2 regions of the Xylanimonas protaetiae genome follow, and region 2 is predicted to be linked to the other one. Evidence: riboswitches for the same ligand, from Rfam matches in the RefSeq annotation. Region 2 holds a riboswitch; the other holds the start of a gene.
What was found. A riboswitch is a leader RNA that binds a small molecule or an ion and turns the genes downstream of it on or off. The one in region 2 is predicted to bind FMN.
Positions count from the first base shown of each region.

Region 1: another riboswitch for FMN. It lies ahead of pnuC (nicotinamide riboside transporter PnuC); the one in region 2 lies ahead of ribD (bifunctional diaminohydroxyphosphoribosylaminopyrimidine deaminase/5-amino-6-(5-phosphoribosylamino)uracil reductase RibD).

Region 1 covers NZ_CP035493.1:1,479,146-1,489,510, forward strand. Annotated here, with positions in the region: gene ET471_RS06710 (acyl-CoA dehydrogenase family protein) at 1-48, shown strand, start outside; gene ET471_RS17955 (hypothetical protein) at 94-261, opposite strand; gene ET471_RS06715 (Gfo/Idh/MocA family protein) at 349-1,488, opposite strand; gene pnuC (nicotinamide riboside transporter PnuC) at 1,514-2,212, opposite strand; FMN riboswitch at 2,335-2,473, opposite strand; gene ET471_RS18820 (TetR/AcrR family transcriptional regulator) at 2,531-3,289, opposite strand; gene ET471_RS06730 (mycothiol-dependent nitroreductase Rv2466c family protein) at 3,360-3,992, shown strand; gene ET471_RS06735 (glycosyltransferase family 2 protein) at 4,218-5,870, shown strand; gene ET471_RS06740 (HlyD family secretion protein) at 5,867-6,601, shown strand; gene ET471_RS18825 (glycosyl hydrolase) at 6,598-8,724, shown strand; gene ET471_RS06750 (uracil-xanthine permease family protein) at 8,849-10,240, shown strand; gene ET471_RS06755 (LytR C-terminal domain-containing protein) at 10,299-10,365, opposite strand, start outside.
Region 2 covers NZ_CP035493.1:3,092,512-3,102,876, forward strand. Annotated here, with positions in the region: gene ET471_RS14330 (DEAD/DEAH box helicase) at 1-1,569, shown strand, start outside; gene ET471_RS14335 (PH domain-containing protein) at 1,628-2,068, opposite strand; gene hisG (ATP phosphoribosyltransferase) at 2,093-2,941, opposite strand; gene ET471_RS14345 (phosphoribosyl-ATP diphosphatase) at 2,983-3,246, opposite strand; gene ribH (6,7-dimethyl-8-ribityllumazine synthase) at 3,347-3,817, opposite strand; gene ribA (GTP cyclohydrolase II) at 3,814-5,097, opposite strand; partial or broken gene ET471_RS14360 (riboflavin synthase) at 5,094-5,701, opposite strand; gene ribD (bifunctional diaminohydroxyphosphoribosylaminopyrimidine deaminase/5-amino-6-(5-phosphoribosylamino)uracil reductase RibD) at 5,701-6,798, opposite strand; FMN riboswitch at 6,894-7,047, opposite strand; gene rpe (ribulose-phosphate 3-epimerase) at 7,128-7,790, opposite strand; gene ET471_RS14375 (DUF1761 domain-containing protein) at 7,846-8,274, shown strand; gene ET471_RS14380 (RsmB/NOP family class I SAM-dependent RNA methyltransferase) at 8,365-9,948, opposite strand; gene fmt (methionyl-tRNA formyltransferase) at 9,945-10,365, opposite strand, start outside.

The DNA of each region.
Region 1 (10,365 bases), 1.6 Mb from region 2:
GCGCTCATCGTCGGGCGCGACATCACCGGGCTGTCGGCGTTCGCCTGACCGTCGGCGCTCGCTAGCCGTCGGGACGGCCGCGGGCGCCGACCCTCAGAAGTCCTCGGCCTGGGTCTCCAGGCGCCGCTGGACCTCCTTGGCCTCGTCGAGGTCGCTCGCTGCCTCGGCCTCGTCGACCGCGAGCGCGTAGGCCTCGTCCTCGGTGATCGGGTCGTCGGCCTCCCGCGCAGGGACCGGGACCGGGTTCGTGGGCTGGCTCATGACTCCTCCTCGAGTGGGCGCCTGGCTCTCCTGAGTCTGCGCCCGGCACCGGGGTCTGTCCACGCGCGGCCGCCCGTGCGCGACCGCTCAGTGCGCGTGGCGGCAGCCCGTGCCGTCGGCCCACCCCTGGCGGGCGGCCCGGACGGGCTCGCCGCGCGCGGCGGACTCGCGGACCACCAGGGTGAGGTACTGGTCCTGCGCGGCCTCGGCCACGTCGTAGGGGGCGGGGCCGCCGGCGAGCACGTGGGCTCCCATGCGCGCGAAGAGCGCGGCGATGGCGAGCTCCTCGTCGGCCAGGCGGGCCGGGCGGAACGGGTTGTGGTGGAGCCACGTCCCGTCGAGCGTGTAGCCGCGCAGGAACAGGCCCTCGTGGCTGCCGGCCCCGCCGGCGGCGACCCGCTCCAGGCGGGACACGCGCGGCTGCCCGTCGTGGACCGCGCGGACGACGTCGTCGCGCAGCTCGCCGCGCGGGCCGCGGGCCAGCAGCGCGGGGGAGCGCACCCAGGAGCGGTACTGGACGTCGTCGAAGTCGTAGACGCCCAGCCGGTCGCCGTAGTCGAGCCAGGCCGTCGTGCGGACCGTGCCGACGACGTCGGACGAGGCCGGGTCCTCGTAGCGCGACGGGCTCGGCAGCACGGTGCGCTCGTCGCGGCGGGCCGTGACGAGCGGCTCCTCGAACGTGACCCCGAGCGCCCGCTTGAGCACGGACAGGCCGTGGTAGTCGTGCGCGACCGACACGTGGGCGTCGGTGACGGGGCCGAGGGTGCCCGCGCCGAGCACGCCCAGCTGGGCCGCGACGAGCGGCTCGAGGTGGTACTGCTCCGCGACCTGGACGCAGGCGCCCGCCCGGACCCGCGCGTGCAGCGCCAGGAGCTCGTCGACCGACCCGGCGGCCGGGGTCTCCGTGAGGACGGGGACGCCGGCGTCGGCGAGGTCGCCGATGACGGGCTGCGCGGCGCCCGCGTGCAGCGTGAGGACCACGAAGTCGGGGGCGCCGTCGCGCAGCAGCGCGTCGAGCGTCGGGAACGCGGGGAAGCCGTGGGCGCCGAGCAGCTCGCGGTCGCCCGCGTTGCGGGCGGCGACGCCCGCGACCTCGAACCACGCGGGCAGCGCGTCGAGCACGCGCAGCATGGTGCGGGCCCGGAACCCGGACCCCACGAGGCCGACCCGGACGGGCCGGGGGAGGGCGGGGTCGCGGGGCGCCGGCGTCAGGAAGAGTCCGCTCACGGACCCGACGGTAACCCGGGCGGGGTCAGATCGCGGCCGCCGCCGGGCTGTCGGCCGAGATCGCCGGGGCGGCCGACTCGCGGCGGTTGATGCGCCACCAGACCACGAACCCGACGATCGTGAAGACGCCGTAGAACACGTACATGAGGCCGGTCGCGTAGTACCCGCCGCGGAACAGCAGCGGGACGCCGACGGCGTCGACCGCCACCCAGATCAGCCAGAACTCGACCCAGCCGCGCGCCATGCCGTACGTGGCGAGCACGGAGCCCATGAAGATCCACGCGTCGGGCACGGGAGCCCACGAGTCGAGCTGCTGGAACACCCACGCGAACGCCGCCGTGCCGGTCGCCATCGCCGCCACGAGCCCGAGGCGCTGCGGCCACGACGCCCAGCGCGGGTGCACGGCCACGGCGTCCGCGCCGCCCGTCCGGCGGGTCTGGTTCCAGCGGTACCAGCCGTAGACGGAGACGAGGACGAACATGATCTGCCGGCCCGCCTGGCCGAGCATGTCCGGGTGCTCGCCGGCCATGCCGAACCACGAGCCCAGGAACACCGTGAACAGCAGGACGTTGCCGACGATGCCCACCGGCCAGCTCCACACCTTGCGGCGCATCCCGCCCAGCGCGGACACCAGGCCGAACACGTTGCCGACGATCTCTCGCCAGAGCATGTGGTCGTTCCCGATCGTCAGCTTGGCGTTCAGGAACTGCTCGAAGATGTCCATCCCCGCGGCCTCTCTCGTCGGTGCGTCGATGCACCGGACGTGAGGGGAGCGGTCGACGGCGCGCGGCCGCGTGCTGCGGCCACGTCGGCGTCACGACCCGGCCGTCGCTCTCCTGAGCGACGCCGTGCTGCCTCCCATCCGGACTTTGACCGTCGGCCCTGGAGTTCCACCAGGTCAACCGGGCCTTCCCCGTAGTCGGGTGCGGGCGCGGGTCGCGGGCTGTCACCGCCGGTTCGGGATTTCACCGACCCCGGAGCACGTCGTGCGTGTTCGTTTGCAGTGCCAAACCGTAGTGCACCGCGGCGCATTCCCGGCGGCTCAGGTCAGCGCGTCCCGCACCGCGGCGGCGACGACGTCGGGCGTCGTCCCGGCGTCCACCTGCACGACGACGACGCGGGCGCCGTCGGTCGTCGAGACCGTCGTGGCGGCGCCCGGGCCGGCGGACGCCTCGCGGCGCCGGCGCAGGTCGGCCGTCGCGCCGCGGCGCAGCTCGGCGAGCGCCTCCTCCAGCTCGGGGCGCAGGTCCCGGTCGGGGGAGCGCAGCCACCGCCGCAGGATCGCGTTGTGGACGGCGACGACGCCGGCCGAGAACGCGATCGACTGCACCGTCGAGGACCGGTCGGCGGGCAGGGTGTCGCGCAGGTAGCGCGTGAAGAGCCGCTCGTAGCGGTGCGTGGTGACGAGCTCGCGGTCCCGCAGGGTCGGCACCTGCTGGAGGAGCCGGTAGCGGGCGAGCGACGTCTCGCGCTGGCCCAGGTGGTGGTCGAACACGAGCCGCGCGGCCCGGCACACCTCGAGGTACGGGTCGGTGGCCGGGTCCCAGGCGTGGTCGTCGTCCACGAGCGCCTCGGGGCGCGTGGCGGCCAGCAGCACCGTCACCTCCTCGAGCAGCAGCTCGTGGTCGGCGAAGACGACGTCCTCCTTGGAGCGGTACCGGCGGAAGAACGTGGCCCGGCTGACCTGGGCGGCGTCGGCGATCTCCTCGACGGTGGTCTGCTCGTACCCCTGCCGGGAGAACAGCGCGATGGCGGCGTCGACGGCCTGGGCGTGGGTGTGCGACGTCCGGACGGCGGTCATGAGGGGAGGCTATCGCCCGCCCCCGCCCCAAGGTGCCCACGGCAACCGCGGGTCGGGCTACTGTCGCCACGTGACCACCGACACCGCCGTTTCCGCGTCCCGCTCGCCCGAGGTCGACGTCTACGTCGACCCCCTGTGCCCCTTCGCCTGGGTCACGTCCCGCTGGGCGCTCGAGGTGGCCGCGCAGCGCCCCGTGAACCTGACGTTCAAGCTCATGAGCCTCTACTGGCTCAACGAGGGCCGCGACCTCGACGCGGGCTACCGCGCCATGCTCGACGCGGGCCGCGGCATCGGCCGCGTCGCCGCCGCCGTCCAGACGGACCACGGCCCGGACGCGTTCTCCGCGTTCTACACCGCGGCCGGCACGCGCATCCACCCGGGCAAGCGCAAGGACTACGACGCCGTCGCGCTCGAGGCGCTCGCCGAGGCCGGGCTGCCCGCGGCGCTCGCGGACACCGCCGGCACGGACGCCTACGACGCCGCCCTGCGCGCCTCGCACGAGGCCGGGATGAAGCCCGTCGGCCAGGACGTCGGCACCCCCACGATCCACGTCGACGGCGTCGCGTTCTTCGGCCCGGTCCTCACGGTCGTCCCGCGTGGCGACGACGCCGTGCGGATCTTCGACGGCGCGGTCGCGCTGGCGAGCTTCCCGCACTTCTTCGAGCTGAAGCGTTCGCGGACGGGCAGCCCCCAGTTCACGTGATGTTTACAGGCACGGGTCGTGACAGCCGTCGCGACCCGTGCCTACCGTGGTCGGGTCCGGGGTAGCGACACCGCCCCGGGCCGCGGTTGATCCGTCCCGACGCCGACGACGTCGCCGTTCCCGGCGCGCCTCGGCGTCGCGGTGTCACTGCCACGCTCCGCGTCGCGGTGCCACCGCCGCAGCCGAGCCGCCGGTTCGTGCCCGCCCTCCCGTCAGGAGGACAGCATGACCGTGCTCGACTCTCTCGTCATGTCCCCGCAGGCCCAGGCCGGGTCCGCCCCGGCCTGGGCCGAGCCCGAGGCCCGCCGCCGGCAGGACGCCTCGGCCGGCTCGCCGTCGCTCATGCTGCTGGTGCTGCTCGCGACGCTCGGCATCGTCGCGTACGCCGGCTTCCTGCTGAACCCCGCCAACCGGGGCGACCTGCTGCCGTGGCTGCTGGTCGTGCTCGCCGAGACCGTGCTCGTCGCCCAGGCGCTGGCGTCCATGTGGACGGTGCTGTCGAGCGGGCACGACCCGCGCGACTTCCGCTTCCACGACGCCACCTCCCGGCTCTTCGACGTCCCGGCGATCCTCGCGGACCGTGCCGAGGACGAGCCGGCCCGCTGGACGATGCACCTGCGCGACGCGCCGGTCGCCGTCGACATCCTCGTCACCACGTGCGGCGAGGAGCTCACCACGATCGAGGCGACCGTCGCGGCCGCCGTCGCCGTCCGCGGCGAGCACCGCACCTGGGTGCTCGACGACGGGCAGGACGACGCGGTGCAGGCGCTCGCCGAGCGGCTCGGGGCCCGCTACGTGCGGCGCCTGAGCGGCGGCGGGCAGAAGGCCGGCAACGTCAACCACGCGCTGACCGTGGCCAAGGGCGACTTCTACGTCATCCTCGACGCCGACTTCGTGCCCCGGCCCGAGCTGCTCACCGAGACCATCCCGTTCTTCGCCGACCCGCAGGTCGCGTTCGTCCAGACGCCGCAGACCTACGGCAACATGCGCTCCGTCATCTCGCGCGGGGCCGGGTACATGCAGGAGCTCTTCTACCGGTTCGTGCAGCCGGGCCGGAACCGGTTCAACGCCGCGTTCTGCGTGGGCACCAACGTGGTGTTCCGCCGCGCGGCGATCGACGACGTCGGCGGCATGTACACCGACTCCAAGTCGGAGGACGTGTGGACGTCGATCCACCTGCACGAGCGGGGCTGGAGGTCGGTCTACATCCCGACCACGCTCGCCGTCGGGGACACGCCCGAGACCATCGAGGCGTACTGCAAGCAGCAGCTGCGCTGGGCGACCGGCGGGTTCGAGATCCTGCTCCACCACAACCCGCTCGCCCGGGGCCGGCGCCTCACGGTCGACCAGCGGCTCCAGTACCTGGTCACCGCGACGCACTACCTGTCGGGCATCGTCCCGGCGATCCTGCTGCTGGTGCCGCCGCTGTACATCTTCCTCGACCTGACGCCCATGGCGACCACCCTGGGGCCCGGCAGGTGGGCCGCGAGCTACCTGGGCTTCTACGTCCTGCAGGTCGCGATCGCGACGTTCACGCTCGGCTCGTTCCGCTGGGAGGTGCTGCTGCTCGCCTCGGTGTCGTTCCCGATCTACCTCAAGGCGTTCTGCAACGCCCTGACCCGCAGGCAGCAGGCCTGGCACGTCACCGGTCGCAAGGGCGGGCACCGCTCGCCGTTCGAGTTCGTCGTCCCGCAGACGGTCACGTTCGTCTTCCTGCTGCTCACCACCGCGGTGGGCGTGCTGCGCCAGGCGGGCGAGCCGACTCTCACCGCGGCGCTCGTGTGGAACGTCGTCAACACGGCGATCCTCGGCGGGTTCCTGGTCACCGCCGCCCGCGAGGACGTCGCCGGTCGGCGCGCCGCCCGGAGGGCGTCGTGAGCCGGGCGGCGTGGGCCCGCCTGGTGGGCGGGGTGCTCGCGGTCACCGTGGTCGTGGCGGGGCTCACCTGGGTGCTGGGCCGCCGCGACGGGCAGGTCACCAGCTTCCTGGCCACGGTGCGCTCGCAGAGCGTCGACGTCGGGGTGGACTACCCCGGCACGGTGACGCAGGCGCTCGTCGCGCCCGGCGGGCACGTCGAGGCCGGAGACCCCCTGCTCGCCGTCGCCAGCCTGCGCCTCGCGCACGACATCGCCGAGGGGCTGCTGCCCGCCAGCACCGACGCCTACCAGGTGGCTGAGGACGGCACGACGACGGTCCTCGCGCCCGCCGCCGGCACGGTCACCGACGTGCTGGTCACCCGCGGGCAGTACATCCCGGGCGGGGAGGTGCTCGCGACGATCGACGTGTCCGCCACCACGTACGTCGAGGCGCGGTTCCTGCTCGACCCGACGGACCTCACCCGCCTGGCGGTGGGCGCGCCCGTGACGATCGCGCTGCCCGACCGCCACCGGCTCCAGGGGACCGTGAGCGGGCTGGCCGTCGACAACGCCGACGCCAAGGCGGTCGTCACCGCCGAGGTCGCCGCCGAGGCCCTGGCCGACGGCAGGGGCGGGGTGCTCACGCAGCCCGGCACCCCGGTCGTCGCGAGCGTGCGGCTCGCGCCGCAGGGGCCGCTCTCGTCCCTGTTCGAGGCCCTCGACGGGTTCCGGCAGAAGGTGGCGGGCCTGTGACCCGCCGCCTGCGGGGAGCCGTCGCGCTGCTCGCGGTGGCCGTGCTGCTGGGCTGCACGGCCACCTCCGAGGCCGGGCCCGGCGGCCCGCCCGCCGCTCCGTCCGCCGTCCCCGCGCCCCGCCCGCCCGACGTCGACCTGACGATCCTCCCGGCCCGGCAGGTCGCACCCACGCCCGGGATGCGGCTGGCCGAGGGACTCTCGCCGCCCACGAACCGCTGGTTCTCGGCGCTCGCGCTCGGCGACGCGCCGCAGCCGGTCTTCCCGCTGCCGCTGGCCGTCGCCCTGACGGCGACCGGCTTCGGCGTCGGCGTCCCGCAGGTGACGACGACGGCGACCGGCGTCTTCGGCCCGTACGCGCCCCAGCTCACCGTGGACGTCGGCGGGCGGGACCCCGAGGTCTCCGCGTACGACGCCGCGTCCGTGACCATGGACCTCGGCACGGGCGCCCTCACGGTCGTCGAGGGCTCCCCGGTGCTGCACTGGACGGCGGCCAACCCCGGGGCGGCACGCTTCGACACCCCGTTCGAGCCCGGCGGACCGGCGGGCTCCGCCGTCGCCGCCGTGGGCGGGCGCACGTGGCTCCTGCTGGCGACCGACCCCGACGGCGCCCCCGCCGCTCCGGCGCTCGCGGCCGACGGCCGGTCCGCCGACGTCCCCGCGGGCGGCGGCCTCGCGTGGCTCGCGCTGCCCGACGGCGTCGCCGCCGGGTCGGCGGCCGCGCGGACGCTGGCCGACGCCGCCGCGCACCCGCCCGCGCCCACGACCCTGCGCTGGGCGGTCTCCGCGGGCACCGCCACCACGGAGCTCGACCTCGGCGCCCCCACCGCCGTCGTCCGGCTGCCGCACCAGGCGACGCTCGCCCCGGCGGACGACCTGGACTGCGACGGGCTCGGCGCGTACGCGACCGTGCTGGGCGCCGCCACCGCGTGCGCCGGCCGCACCGCCGCCTGGTCCGTCCCGGCCGTCGCCGTCGACGCCACGCTCGACGTCGCCGCCCTCCCCGAGGCCGAGCGGGCCGAGCTCGCCGACGCCGTCACGGCCGACACCGAGCGGCTCGCCGGGGACGCCGCGCCCGCCTACCCGGCCGACACGTACTTCGGCGGGAAGGCCCTCGCGCGCGACGCGCACCTGCTCACGCTCGCCACCGCGCTCGGCCTCGACGAGCCCGCGGCACGCCTGCGCGAACGCCTCGGGGCGGAGCTGCGCCTGCGCGCCGAGCCCGACGGCTGTGCCCGCCGGGCCGAGCGCTGCTTCGTGCTCGACCCGGTGCTCGCCACCGTCGTCGGGCTGCCGGCAGGGTTCGGCTCCGAGGAGGGCAACGACCACCACTTCCACGACGGGTACCTGCTGGAGGCCGCGGCGCTCGCCGCCGCGGACGACGCCGCGCACGGCGACGGGACGCTCGCCGCGGCCCTCGCACCCGTCGCCGACCTGCTGGCCGCCGACGTCGCCGCGGCCGGCCCCGTGCCCGCCGGAGACGGCCCTGCCATCCCCGCGCTGCGCACCTTCGACGCGTTCGCGGGCCACTCGTGGGCCTCCGGCTACGCCCCCTTCGCGGACGGCAACAACCAGGAGTCCTCCTCCGAGGCGGTCGCCGCGTGGCACGGCCTGGCCCTGTGGGCGTCCGTGCGGGACGACGCCGCGCTGGGCGACGAGGCACGCTGGCTGCTCGCCTCCGAGGCCGCCTCGGCCCGCGCCTACTGGCTCGAGCCCGACGGCGGCCCGACGTCGTTCGCGTCGCTCGTGTGGGGCGGCAAGCGGGAGCGGGCGACCTGGTTCTCACCGGCGCCGAGCGCTGCGCTCGGCATCCAGGTGCTCCCCGTGACGCCGTCCTCGGGCTACCTCGCGGGCCCGGAGGGGACGCCGCCCGACGGCGGCGCCCGCGTCCGGGCGAACCTCGCCGAGGCGCTCGGCGTCGCCCCGGCCGACCTCTGGGCCGACCCGTCCGCGTGGGACATCCCGTTCGGCGACCAGCTGCTCGCCTACGCGGCGCTCGCCGGCCCCGACGACGCCGCGCACGCCGCCGCTCTGCTGCGGGAGCTGCCGGACGAGCGGATCGACGACGGCTCGACGCGCGCGTGGCTCCTCGCCTGGGCCATGACGCGCGCCGCGGGCGGCTGACGCGCGCCGCGGGCCGCTGAGGTCGTCGTCGTGTGCGCAGCGACGCGCCTCCCGCGGCGTCACGCGAGCCACTACGGTGACCCGTGATCGGCTCGTTCACACGACCTTCACGGAATGGAGCACCATGGCCGCTACGCCGCGCGCCCCCTTCGGCTGGACCCTGCACGGTGATGGCAAGACCCTCGCACCCGGCGACGTCGTCGCACCCGGCCAACGGCTGACCTGGCCGCGCACGGTCGGGATCGGCCTGCAGCACGTCGTCGCGATGTTCGGCGCGACGTTCCTCGTCCCGCTCATCACGGGCTTCCCGCCGTCGACGACCCTGTTCTTCTCCGCGATCGGCACCATCGGGTTCCTGCTCATCACGGGCAACCGCCTGCCGAGCTACCTCGGCTCGAGCTTCGCGTTCATCGCCCCGATCATGGCCGCCAAGGCGTCCGCGGGCGGCGACCTCGGCACCGCGATCGGCGGCATCCTCGCCACCGGTCTGCTGCTCGCCGTCGTCGGCCTCGTCGTGCACTTCACGGGCGGCGGCTGGATCGACGCCGTCATGCCGCCCATCGTCACGGGCACCATCGTGGCGCTCATCGGCTTCAACCTGGCCGGCGCGGCCTGGTGCACGCCCGCGACGGGCGAGCTCGACGGGCAGGCGGTCAACTTCGTCGACGTCTGCACGGGCGGCTTCAAGACGGCGCCGCTGACGGGCGCGATCACGCTCGGCGCGATCATCCTGTCGTCGGTGCTGTTCAAGGGCATCCTCGGGCGCCTGTCGATCCTCGTCGGCGTCGTCGTCGGCTACGTCGCCGCGATCGTCCAGGGCCAGGTCAGCTTCGACGCCGTGCGCGACGCCGACTGGATCGGCCTGCCCACCTTCCACGCGCCGTCGTTCGACGCCTCGGTGCTCGGGTACTTCCTGCCCGTCGTGCTCGTGCTCATCGCCGAGAACGTCGGCCACGTGAAGTCGGTCTCGGCCATGACGGGCCAGAACTTCGACAAGGTCACCGGCCGGGCGCTCTTCGCCGACGGCCTGGCGACGTCGCTCGCCGGCCTCGGCGGCGGCTCGGGCACCACCACGTACGCGGAGAACATCGGCGTCATGGCCGCCACGCGCGTGTACTCGACGGCGGCCTACTGGGTCGCGGCGGTCGGGGCGCTCGCGCTGTCGCTCTTCCCGAAGTTCGGGGCGCTCATCGCCACCGTGCCCGCGGGCGTGCTCGGCGGTGCCGGCACCATGCTCTACGGCATGATCGGCATCCTCGGCGCGCGCATCTGGGTGCAGAGCAAGGTCGACTTCTCCAACCCGATCAATCTCACCACCGCCGCCGTGCCGCTCATCATCGGCATCGCGAACTTCACCTGGGTGGTGGGCGACCTGTCGTTCGCCGGCATCGCGCTGGGCTCCGGCGCCGCGCTGGTCATCTACCACGGCATGCGGGCGCTCTCGCGCCTCACGGGCGCGCACCAGGAGCCGGCCACCCCGGCGTCGGCCCCCGCGGGTGCCGAGCTGCAGCACTGACGTCCCGTCACGCGAACGGCCGCGGGCAGCCTGCCCGCGGCCGTTCGCATGCGAAGGATCAGCCCTGGGCGGGAGGCTCCACCGTGGGCGCCGGGAGCTTGGTGATCTCGGCGGCGGGCTTGCAG
Region 2 (10,365 bases):
AAGGCCCCCGCCAAGCGCCAGGTCGCCCTCTTCTCCGCGACCATGCCGCCCGCCATCCGCGCCATCGCCGACGACCACCTCACCGACCCCGTCGAGATCGCCGTCGCCCGCCAGTCCTCCACCGTCTCCTCGGTGCACCAGGGCTACGCGATCGTCCCCTTCCGCCACAAGGTCGGCGCGCTCACCCGCATCCTCGCCACCTCCGACGCCGACGCGTCCATCGTCTTCACCCGCACCCGCTCCGCCGCCGAGGAGGTCGGCGCCGCCCTCATCGAGAAGGGCATCTCCGCCGCCACCATCTCCGGCGACGTCGCCCAGAAGGAGCGCGAGAAGATCGTCGAGCGCCTCCGCAGCGGCGCCCTCGACGTCCTCGTCGCCACCGACGTCGCCGCCCGCGGCCTCGACGTCGACCGCATCGGCCTCGTCGTCAACTTCGACATCCCCCGCGAGCCCGAGGCCTACGTCCACCGCATCGGCCGCACCGGCCGAGCCGGACGGACCGGCCGCGCCGTCTCCTTCGTCACCCCCCACGAGCGCGGCAAGCTCAAGCACATCGAGTCGACCATCAAGACCACCCTCGAGGAGGTCGAGATCCCCTCGCCGCGCGACGTCTCCGCCCACCGCGCCCAGCGCATGCTCGACGCCGTCGCCGCCCGCACCGCCGCCGGCCGCCTCGACCTCTACAAGCAGCTCGTCCGCAACCTCGTCACCACCGGCGACGGCGAGACCCCCGGCACCGTCGACCCCCAGCACGCCGTCGACCTCGCCGCCACCCTCCTCGCCCTCGCCGTCGGCGACGACGGCCCCCGCGCCCGCGCCGAGCAGGAGGAGTACGAGAAGGAGCAGGCCGAGGGCCGCGCCGCCCGCCAGGCCCGCGAGACCCGCAAGGCCGAGCTCGGCGCTCGCGGCGACCGCTTCGCCGACCGCGAGCGTCGCCCGCAGCGCGACGGCGAGGACCGCCAGCTCACGCGGGGCACCGGCATCCGCCGCCCCGCAGCGGGCACGCGCTACCGCGTCGCCGTCGGGCACAAGGACGGCGTCAACCCGGGCGGCCTCGTCGGGGCGATCACGGGCGAGGGCGGTCTGACCGGTGGCGACATCGGCAAGATCGACATCTTCGGCTCGTTCTCGCTCGTCGACATCACGGCGCCGCTGAGCGACGACCAGGTGGACCGCCTGTCGCGCGCCCGCGTCGCCGGCCGCGCCCTGCGCCTGACGGTCGACCGGGGTGCCCCGGAGGGTGGCGCCCGCTCCTTCGACCGCCCGGCCCGTGCCGAGCGCTTCGACCGGTCGGACCGCCCGGTGCGCAGCGACCGCTACGAGCGCGGCGACCGCCCGGAGCGCTTCGAGCGCAGCGACCGCCCGGCCCGTGGCGACCGCTACGAGCGGTCGGACCGCCCGGCGCGCACGGGTGGCTACGACCGCTCGGAGCGCCCGGCGCGCACGGGTGGCTACGACCGCTCGGAGCGCCCGGCGCGCACCTCGGGCGGCTACGACCGTCCCGCCCGCAGCGGCGGGTTCGACCGCGCGGGCCGCGACGAGCGTCCGGCGCGCAAGCCGCGCTGGTGACCAGCCGCTGACGCACGACGGGTGCGGGTCCCTGCGGGGACCCGCACCCGTCGTGCGTCTAGAGCTGCTCGGCCGCCTCGCCCCGGCTGCGGACGAGGCGCGCGAGGCGGGTCGCCTCGCGCATGCCGCGCTCCCCGTCGGCGCGCTGGACCGCCATGACGGGCCACGTCGTGCCGTCCGCGAGGTCGAGGACGACCCACGGGTCGTCGACCGTGAGGCGGACCGCGACGATCTCGGGCCACGCCAGCCGCCGGGTCCGCAGGATGTTGCGCACCACCAGCCCGTCCGCCGACGGCCGGGCATGCACGCCGCCCATGCGCCACAGCAGCAGCGCCGCCAGGGCGGCGAACACGACGAACGACCAGCGGTTCGCCGACGAGGACGAGCCCGGCGCGTCCGAGCCGAGCCCCACGAGGAGCGACCCGCCGACGGCAAGAGCCCCCACGAGCCACGCCGCGACGGTCGCCCACAGCGGGCGGAACACGCGGTCGTCGCCCATGGGGGCTCCCGTCCTACGAGGTCGTCAGAGGCGCGACGCCAGGATCGACGTCACGAGCACGCCGCGCGCCCCGACGTCGTACAACGCGTCCATCGTCCTGTTCATCGTGGCGCGCTCCACCATGACGCGCACCGCGGACCAGCCGGACTCGTGCAGCGGCGACACCGTGGGCGACTCGAAGCCCGGGGTGATGCCCACGGCCGCCTCGAGCAGGTCGTTGGGCACGACGTAGTCCATGAGCACCCACTGGCGGGCCGTGAGCACACCCTGGAGGCGACGCGTGAGCACCGAGATGCCGTTCGTCGGGTCGGCGTCCGCGCGGCGGATCAGCACGGCCTCCGACCGCAGGATCGGCTCGGCGAACACCTCGAGCCCGGCGGCCCGCAGCGTCGTGCCGGTCTCGACGACGTCGGCGATCACGTCCGCGACGCCGAGCTGCACGGACGACTCCACGGCGCCGTCCAGGTGGACGATCGCGGACGGCTCCACGCCCTGGTCGGCCAGGTGGTTGCCCACGAGCGTCGTGTACGACGACGCGACGCGCTTGCCGGCGATGTCGGCCGTCGACGTCATGGTGCCCGCCGGGGCGGCGAACCGGAACGTCGAGCGGGCGAACCCGAGCGGCAGGTGCTCGACGGCCGCGGCACCCGAGTCGAGCAGCAGGTCGCGGCCGGTGATGCCGGCGTCGACGGTGCCCGTGCCGACGTACACGGCGACGTCGCGCGGGCGCAGGAAGAAGAACTCGGCGTCGTTCTCGGGGTCGGCGAGCACGAGCTCGCGCGAGTCACGGCGCTGCTTGTAGCCGGCCTCGCGGAGCATCGCGACGGCGGGTTCGGACAGGGAGCCCTTGTTGGGCACGGCGATGCGGAGCACGGTTTCCTCGTTCAGCTGGTCGTGACGGGCGGCGGGGCGGCTCAGAGGTGCGTGTACACGTCCTCGAGCCTCAGGCCCTTCGCCACCATGAGCACCTGCAGGTGGTAGAGCAGCTGGGAGATCTCCTCGGCCGTGCGCTCGTCGGTCTCGTACTCGGCGGCCATCCAGACCTCGGCCGCCTCCTCGACGATCTTCTTGCCGATCGCATGGACGCCGGCGTCGAGCTCCTTGACGGTGCCCGAGCCCTCCGGGCGGGTCACGGACTTCTCGGTCAGCTCGGCGAACAGCGCGTCGAAGGTCTTCACGCCGCTCAGCCTAGGCGAACCGGCCACTCCCCTCGGGGCTGGTTCGCCCAGCGGACGGTGACCGGTTCGACACACTGAGGCGCTTGGCACACTATTTCTGTCAGGCGAGAGCACGCAAGGCGACGACGGTGGCGACCGCCGCCTGCGCCGCCTCGTAGCCCTTGTCCTCGTGGCTGCCCGCGAGGCCCGCGCGGTCGAGCGCCTGGGCGTCGTCGTCGCACGTGAGGACGCCGAAGCCGACCGGGACGCCCGTGCGGACGCTCACGTCCGTCAGGCCCATCGTGGCCGCCTGGCACACGTAGTCGAAGTGCGGCGTCCCGCCGCGGATGACGACGCCGAGGGCGACGACGGCGTCCGCCCCTCCCCCGGCGGCCCGGGCGGCCGCGACGGGCAGCTCGAACGAGCCCGGTACGCGGACCTCCGTGACGTCGGTGACGCCCGCGTCGGCGAGCGCGCGGCGCGTGCCGTCGAGCAGGCCGTCCATGACCTGCGTGTGCCAGCTCGCCGCGACGACGACGACGCGCAGGCCGCGCCCGTCGACGGTGAGGGTGGGTGCTCCGTGGCCGCTCATGCGTTCTCCTTCGTGGCTGCCTTGCTCAGCTCGAGCAGGTGGCCCATCGACAGCTTCTTGGTGGTCAGGTAGTGCTCGTTCTCCGGTCCGACGCCCACCTCGAGGGGCTCGCGCCCCACGACGTCGACGCCGGCGGCCCGCAGGCCGTCCACCTTGAGCGGGTTGTTGGTCAGCAGGCGCACGCGGCGCAGGCCGAGGTCGCGCAGGATGGCCGCGGCGGCACCGAACTCGCGCGCGTCGACGGGCAGGCCCAGCTCGACGTTCGCCTCCACGGTGTCCCGGCCCTGGTCCTGGAGCGCGTACGCGGCCACCTTCGCGGACAGGCCGATGCCGCGCCCCTCGTGCCCGTGCAGGTGCACGACGGCACCGCCGTGCTCCGCCACCGCGCGCAGCGACGCGCGCAGCTGGGGGCCGCAGTCGCAGCGCAGGGAGCCGAACGAGTCGCCCGTGAGGCACTCCGAGTGCACGCGGACCCACGGCGTGTGCTCCCCCGCCGTGCCGGCGCCGTCGGCGACCAGGGCGACGTGCTCGGCGTCCGTGACGAGGTCGCGGTAGGCGTGCATGCGGAACTCGCCGTGCTCGGTGGGCAGCCGCGACGCGGCGACGTGCACGACGCGCGGCACGTCGTCGTCGGCCGCCGCGGGCGCGGTGCGCGGCGGGCCGACGGGTTCACCCGTGCCCAGCCACCGGGCCAGGTCGGCGATCGTGAGGAGCTCGAGCCCGTGCTCGGCGGCGAGCGCGTACGCCTCGTGCAGGCGCACCATGCGGCCGTCGTCGTGCACCAGCTCGGCGATGACGCCCACCTCGCCCGCACCCGCGAGCCGGACGAGGTCGACGGCGGCCTCCGTGTGCCCGGGGCGTTCCAGGACGCCGCCGGGGACGGCGCGCAGGGGCAGCACGTGGCCGGGGCGGATGAGGTCGCCGGGCGTCGCGGCCGGGTCGGCGAGGACGTGCAGCGTGCGGGCGCGGTCGGCGGCGGAGATGCCGGTGGTCACGCCCGCGGCGGCGTCGACGGACACGCAGTAGGCGGTGCGGCGCGGGTCGCGGTTGTCGGCCACCATGAGCGGCAGGTCGAGGGCGTCGGCCCGCTCGGCGGGCATCGGCGCGCACAGGTAGCCCGACGTGTGCCGCACGGTCCACGCGACCCACTCCGCCGTGACGTGCGCCGCGGCCAGGACGACGTCCACCTCGCTCTCCCGGTCGACGTCGTCGGCCACGAGCACGGGCCGGCCGTCCGCGAGCGCCGTGAGGGCGCGGGCGACGGTGCCGGGGACGTTCATGCGCGTGCTCCGGTCTGCCCGAGCATGCGTTCGACGTACTTGGCGAGGACGTCGACCTCGACGTTGACGTGGTCGCCGGGGGTGAGGGTGCCGAGGGTGGTGAGGTCGAGGGTGGTGGGGATGAGGGCGACGCCGAAGCCGGTGTCGGTGACGTGGGTGACGGTGAGGGAGACGCCGGCCAGCGCGATGGAGCCTTGGGGGCGACGTAGCGGCGCAGGTGCGGGGGGAGGTCGAAGGTGAGCTCGTCCCAGCGGGGTCCGGGGTTGCGGTCCACGAGGGTGGCGGCGCCGTCGACGTGGCCTTGGACGACGTGGCCGTCGAGTCGTCCGGTGGCGGCCACTGCTCTCTCGAGGTTGACGGGGCTGCCGGGGGTGAGGGTGCCGAGGGTGGTGAGGCGGAGGGTCTGGGGCATGACGTCGGCGGTGAAGGTGCCGTCGTGGTGGGTGACGACGGTGAGGCAGACGCCGTCGACGGCGATGGAGGCGCCGTGGTGGGTGTCGGAGGTGATGGTGGGGGCGTCGATGGTGAGGGTGGCGTCGCGGCCGTCGTCGTGGTGCTCGATGGTGCGGATGGTGCCGCGTTCTTCGACGATTCCGGTGAACATCAGGCCTCCGTGGTGGGGGTGGCGCGGGCGACGAGCAGGAGGTCGTCGCCGAGGCGGTGGGTGGTGGTGGTGTGCCAGCGGGGGGCGTCGGCGAGGGTGGTGATGCCGAAGGGTGTGACGGCGGTGGGGCCGGCGCCGAGGAGGACGGGGGCGAGGTAGGCGTGGAGCTCGTCGACGAGGCCATGGGTGAGGAGGGCGCCGGCGAGGGCGGGGCCGCCTTCGACGAGGAGGTGGCGGGTCTCGTGCTCGTGGAGGGTGGCGAGGACGTGGTGGACGTCGTGGGTGCGCAGGTGGAGGAGCGGTCCGCCGGCGCCGTGGAGGCGGGCGTCGGGGGGCAGGTCGCGGTGGCCGACGACGACGCGCAGGGGCTGGTGGGCGGCGAGGTGGCCGTCGGGGGTGCGGGCGGTGAGGGCGGGGTCGTCGGTGAGGGCGGTGCCGGTGGTGACGGCGATGGCGTCGACGGTGGCGCGGACGGTGTGGGCGTGGGTGCGGGCGGCGGTGCCGGTGATCCACCGGGAGGTGCCGTCGGGGGCGGCGACGCGGCCGTCGAGGGTGGTGGCGGTCTTGAGGGTGACCCAGGGGCGGTGGTGGGTGAGGGCGTGGTGCCAGTGCCTCACGAGCTCGAGGGCTTGGGCGGCGCGGGTGCCGGTGGTGACGGTGACGCCGTGCTCGCGCAGGGTCTGGGCTCCCCCGCCGGAGGTGGTGCCGGGGTCGGGGATGGCGTGCTCGACGTGGGTGATGCCGGCGGCGAGGAGGGCCTGGGCGCAGGGGCCGGTGCGTCCGGTGTGGTTGCAGGGTTCGAGGGTGACGACGGCGGTGGCGCCGCGGGTGTCGTGGCCGCGGGCGCGGGCGGCGGCGAGGGCGTCGACCTCGGCGTGGGGGGTGCCGGCGCCGCGGTGCCAGCCTTCGCCGAGCACGGGCCGGTCCCCGGTGGGTGCGGGCGGGCCGAGGAGGACGCAGCCGACGCGCGGGTTGGGGCCGTGCGCGGGCCCGCGCAGCGCGAGGGTGAGGGCGCGGTCCATGGCGGCGGCGACGTCAGGGAGCCAGTCGGGGGCGCCGGGGGGCGTGCCGGTGTCCTCGCGGGGCGTGTGAACCATCGGTCCTCCGGGGCGTCCTCGCTCCGGGGGTGCACGACGGGCCCGGGTCGCCGTGAGGCGCACCGGTCCGTCACGGCGCACGATGGCGTGCGCCGCACATGCGCCTCTCATCCGGACTTTCACCGTCGGCCCTGGGGTCTCACCAGGTCGGCCGCGCGACCCCTGGCGGGGTCGTGCGGTTCGCGGGCTCGTGCACGGGTTGCGTGCCATCACCGCCGGCGCGGAGTTTCACCGCCCCCGGAGCATGCTGGGTCGATCCTGCCACGGGTGGCGGTACGAGGGCGCGGGGTGACGTGTGACGTCCGCTATACGGGTCGGAGGGCGGCCGGTCAGTGGGTGTGGGCGCTCGCGAGGGCGCGCAGGGCGTCGATCTCGGCGGGGATGTCGTCGGCCCCGTACACGGCGGACCCGGCGACGAACACGTTGGCTCCGGCGTCGGCCGCGCGCTCGATCGTCGTGCGGGACACGCCGCCGTCGACCTGCACCCACACGTCGAGGCCCGACTCGCTGATCGCCTTCCGGGCGCGGCGGATCTTCGCGAGGGTGCCGTCGATGAACGTCTGGCCGCCGAACCCGGGCTCCACGGTCATGACGAGGATCATGTCGACCTCGGCGAGCAGGTCGAGGAACGGCTCGACCGGGGTGGCGGGGCGCAGCGCGACGCCGGCCCGGGCGCCGAGGCGGCGCAGCTCGCGCGCCAGGCGCACGGGTGCCTGCGCGGCCTCGGCGTGGAACGTCACGGACGCGGCGCCGGCCTCGGCGAACTGCGGCGCCCACCGGTCGGGGTCGTCGATCATCAGGTGCGCGTCCAGCGGCAGCGGCGAGATCGCCGCGAGCCGGTCGAACACCGGCAGCCCCAGGGTCAGGTTGGGCACGAAGTGGTTGTCCATGACGTCGACGTGGGCGTAGTCGGCGGACTTGATGGCATGCAGGTCCCGCTCGAGGTTCGCGAAGTCGGCGGACAGGATGCTCGGGTTGATCAGCGCTGCCATGATGCCCAGCGTAGGGCCCTGACCATGCTGGACAGCGCCCGGGGAGGCGTTGGTGATGGTTCCCGAGATCAACTACTGGGCTGTGCTCGTCGCCACCGCGTCCACGATGGTGGTTGGCACGCTCTGGTACACGCCGCGGGTGTTCGGCGCCCGGTGGATGCGCCTGACCGGCGTCGACCCGGGCCAGGCGGGCGTCAGCGCCGTCGGGCCGATCGTCGCCACCGTCGTGGTCAGCTTCGTCACCGCGCGGGTGCTGGCCGGTGCCACGTACATCGCGTGGTGGTTCTACGACACCGGGTTCCTCGTCGCGGCGCTCGTCACCGGGGTCGCGCTGTGGCTCGGCTTCACCGCGGCCCGGTTCGTCACGCACGACGCGTTCGAGGGCCGGCCCGTCGCGCTGACCACGCTCAACGTCGCCCACGAGCTCGTGACCGTGCTCGTCATGGCGCTCGTCCTCGGCCTGTGGCCGCCCTCCGGCGTCTGACCCGCCCGCGGGGCTCTCGTCACGGGGCCCAGCCAGCGGGCCCCGCCAGCGGGTGCTTCGTCAGCGGGTGCTTCGTCAGCGGGTGCTTCGTCAGCGGGTGCGACGCAGCAGCGTCAGGTGCATCGCGTCCGTGCCGTGCACGTGCGGCCACAGCTGGACGTCCTCGCGGTCCCCGAGCGGGATGTCCGCGCCCGGCGTGACGACGGTGCGCACCGCCTCCCGGGCGTCGAGCCGCTCGGCGTCAGGGACGCCGTCGACCGTGCGGCGGCGCAGCACGTCGTCGACGACGACGCGCGTCTCGGCCAGGTGCGGGGAGCACGTGACGTAGGCGACCACTCCCCCGACGCGGACGGCGTCGAGGGCCGAGCCCAGCAGCTCGCGCTGCAGGCCCGTGAGGACCGTGAGGTCCGCGGGCGTGCGCCGCCAGCGCGACTCGGGACGGCGCCGCAGCGCGCCCAGGCCCGTGCAGGGCGCGTCGACGAGGACGCGGTCGTACGCGCCCGGCTCCTGGGCGCCCACCTCGCGGCCGTCGCCCGTGCGGACGCGCTCCACGACGCCGTCCGGCACCGCGCGCAGCGCCTTGCGCACGAGGTTCGCGCGGTGCGGGGCGACCTCGTTCGCGACGACCGTGGCGCCGCGCTGCGCGGCCAGCGCCGCGAGCAGGGACGCCTTGCCGCCCGGGCCCGCGCACAGGTCGAGCCAGCGCGCGTCACGCCCGTCGAGCGGGGCGGCCGCGAGCGCCAGCGCGACGGCCTGGGAGCCCTCGTCCTGGACGCCGGCGCGGCCGTCGGCGACGGCGGGCACGCTCAGGGGGTCCTGCCCGGCCAGGACGAGGGCGGTGGGCAGCCAGCGGCCGGGGTCGAGGCGGAGGCCGTCGGGGGCGCCGTCGCGGATCTCGTCCGCGGTGACGAGGCCGGGGCGGGCGACGAGGGTGACGCGGGGGGCGGCGTTGTCGGCGTCGAGGAGGGCGTCGAGCTCGGCAGGGTCCCTCCCGTCCCCGGCGAGCGCCTCGCGCAGGGCGCGGGCGATCCACACGGGGTGGGAGCCGACGACGGCGGCCGCGGTGACGGGGTCGGGGGCGTCGGTGCGCAGCTCGTCGAGCCAGGCGTCGAGGGAGGTGCCCGCGACGCGGCGCAGGACGGCGTTGACGAACTGGGAGGCGCCGGCGCCGACGCGGTCGCGGGCGAGGCCGACGGTCTCGGAGACGGCGGCGTGCGTGGGGACGCGCATGCCGAGGAGCTGGTGGGTGCCGAGGCGGAGCACGTCGAGGACGGCGGCGTCGAGGCGGTCCAGGGGCCGGTCGACGCAGCGGGCCAGGACGGCGTCGTAGCGGCCCCGCAGGCGCAGGGTGCCGTAGGCGAGCTCGGTGGCGAAGGCGGCGTCGCGGCCGGCGATGCGGCGCTCGCGCAGCAGGGGCGGCAGGACGAGGTTGGCGTAGGCGTCGGAGCCGTCGACCTCACGCAGGACGTCGAACGCGGCGGTGCGGGCGGGGTCGCTCCACCGCCGGCGCTGGGAGGGCGCCTGGGCGGTGCGGGACTGCTCGCCGCGGGAGCGGGCGGCGCCGCGCTGCCGGCCGCGGGCGTCGCGGCGGTCCGTGCCGCCGCGACGGTCGTCGCCGCCGGAGCGTCGGCGGTCGTCAGGGCCGCGACGGTCGGCGCCGTCGTACCCGCTCACCGGGCGTCCTCCGTGCCGAGGACGACGTCGCCGCTCAGGCGGGCGCCGCGGGCCCAGTCGGCGGCGGCCATGGGCTTCTTGCCGACGGGCTGGACGAGGCCGAGCTCGACGGCGTGCGTGGCCGTGCCGACGAGCACGTCGCGCTTGCCGGGGCGCAGCTCGCCGGGCTTGAGGTCGGTGACGTCGGGCCGGGGCGTGACGGGGCCGAGGCCCAGGCGGGCGGCGCCGTCCGGCCCGGGGACGGTGGTCCACGCGCCCGGGGCTGGCGTGCAGCCGCGCACCAGGCGGTCGACCGCGAGCGCCGGGTCGGTGAAGTCGACGCGGGCGTCGGCGGTGGTGAGCTTCGCGGCGAGCGAGACGCCGTCGGCGGGCTGGGGCTGCGGGTCGAGGGCGCCGTCCTCGAGCGAGTCGAGCGTC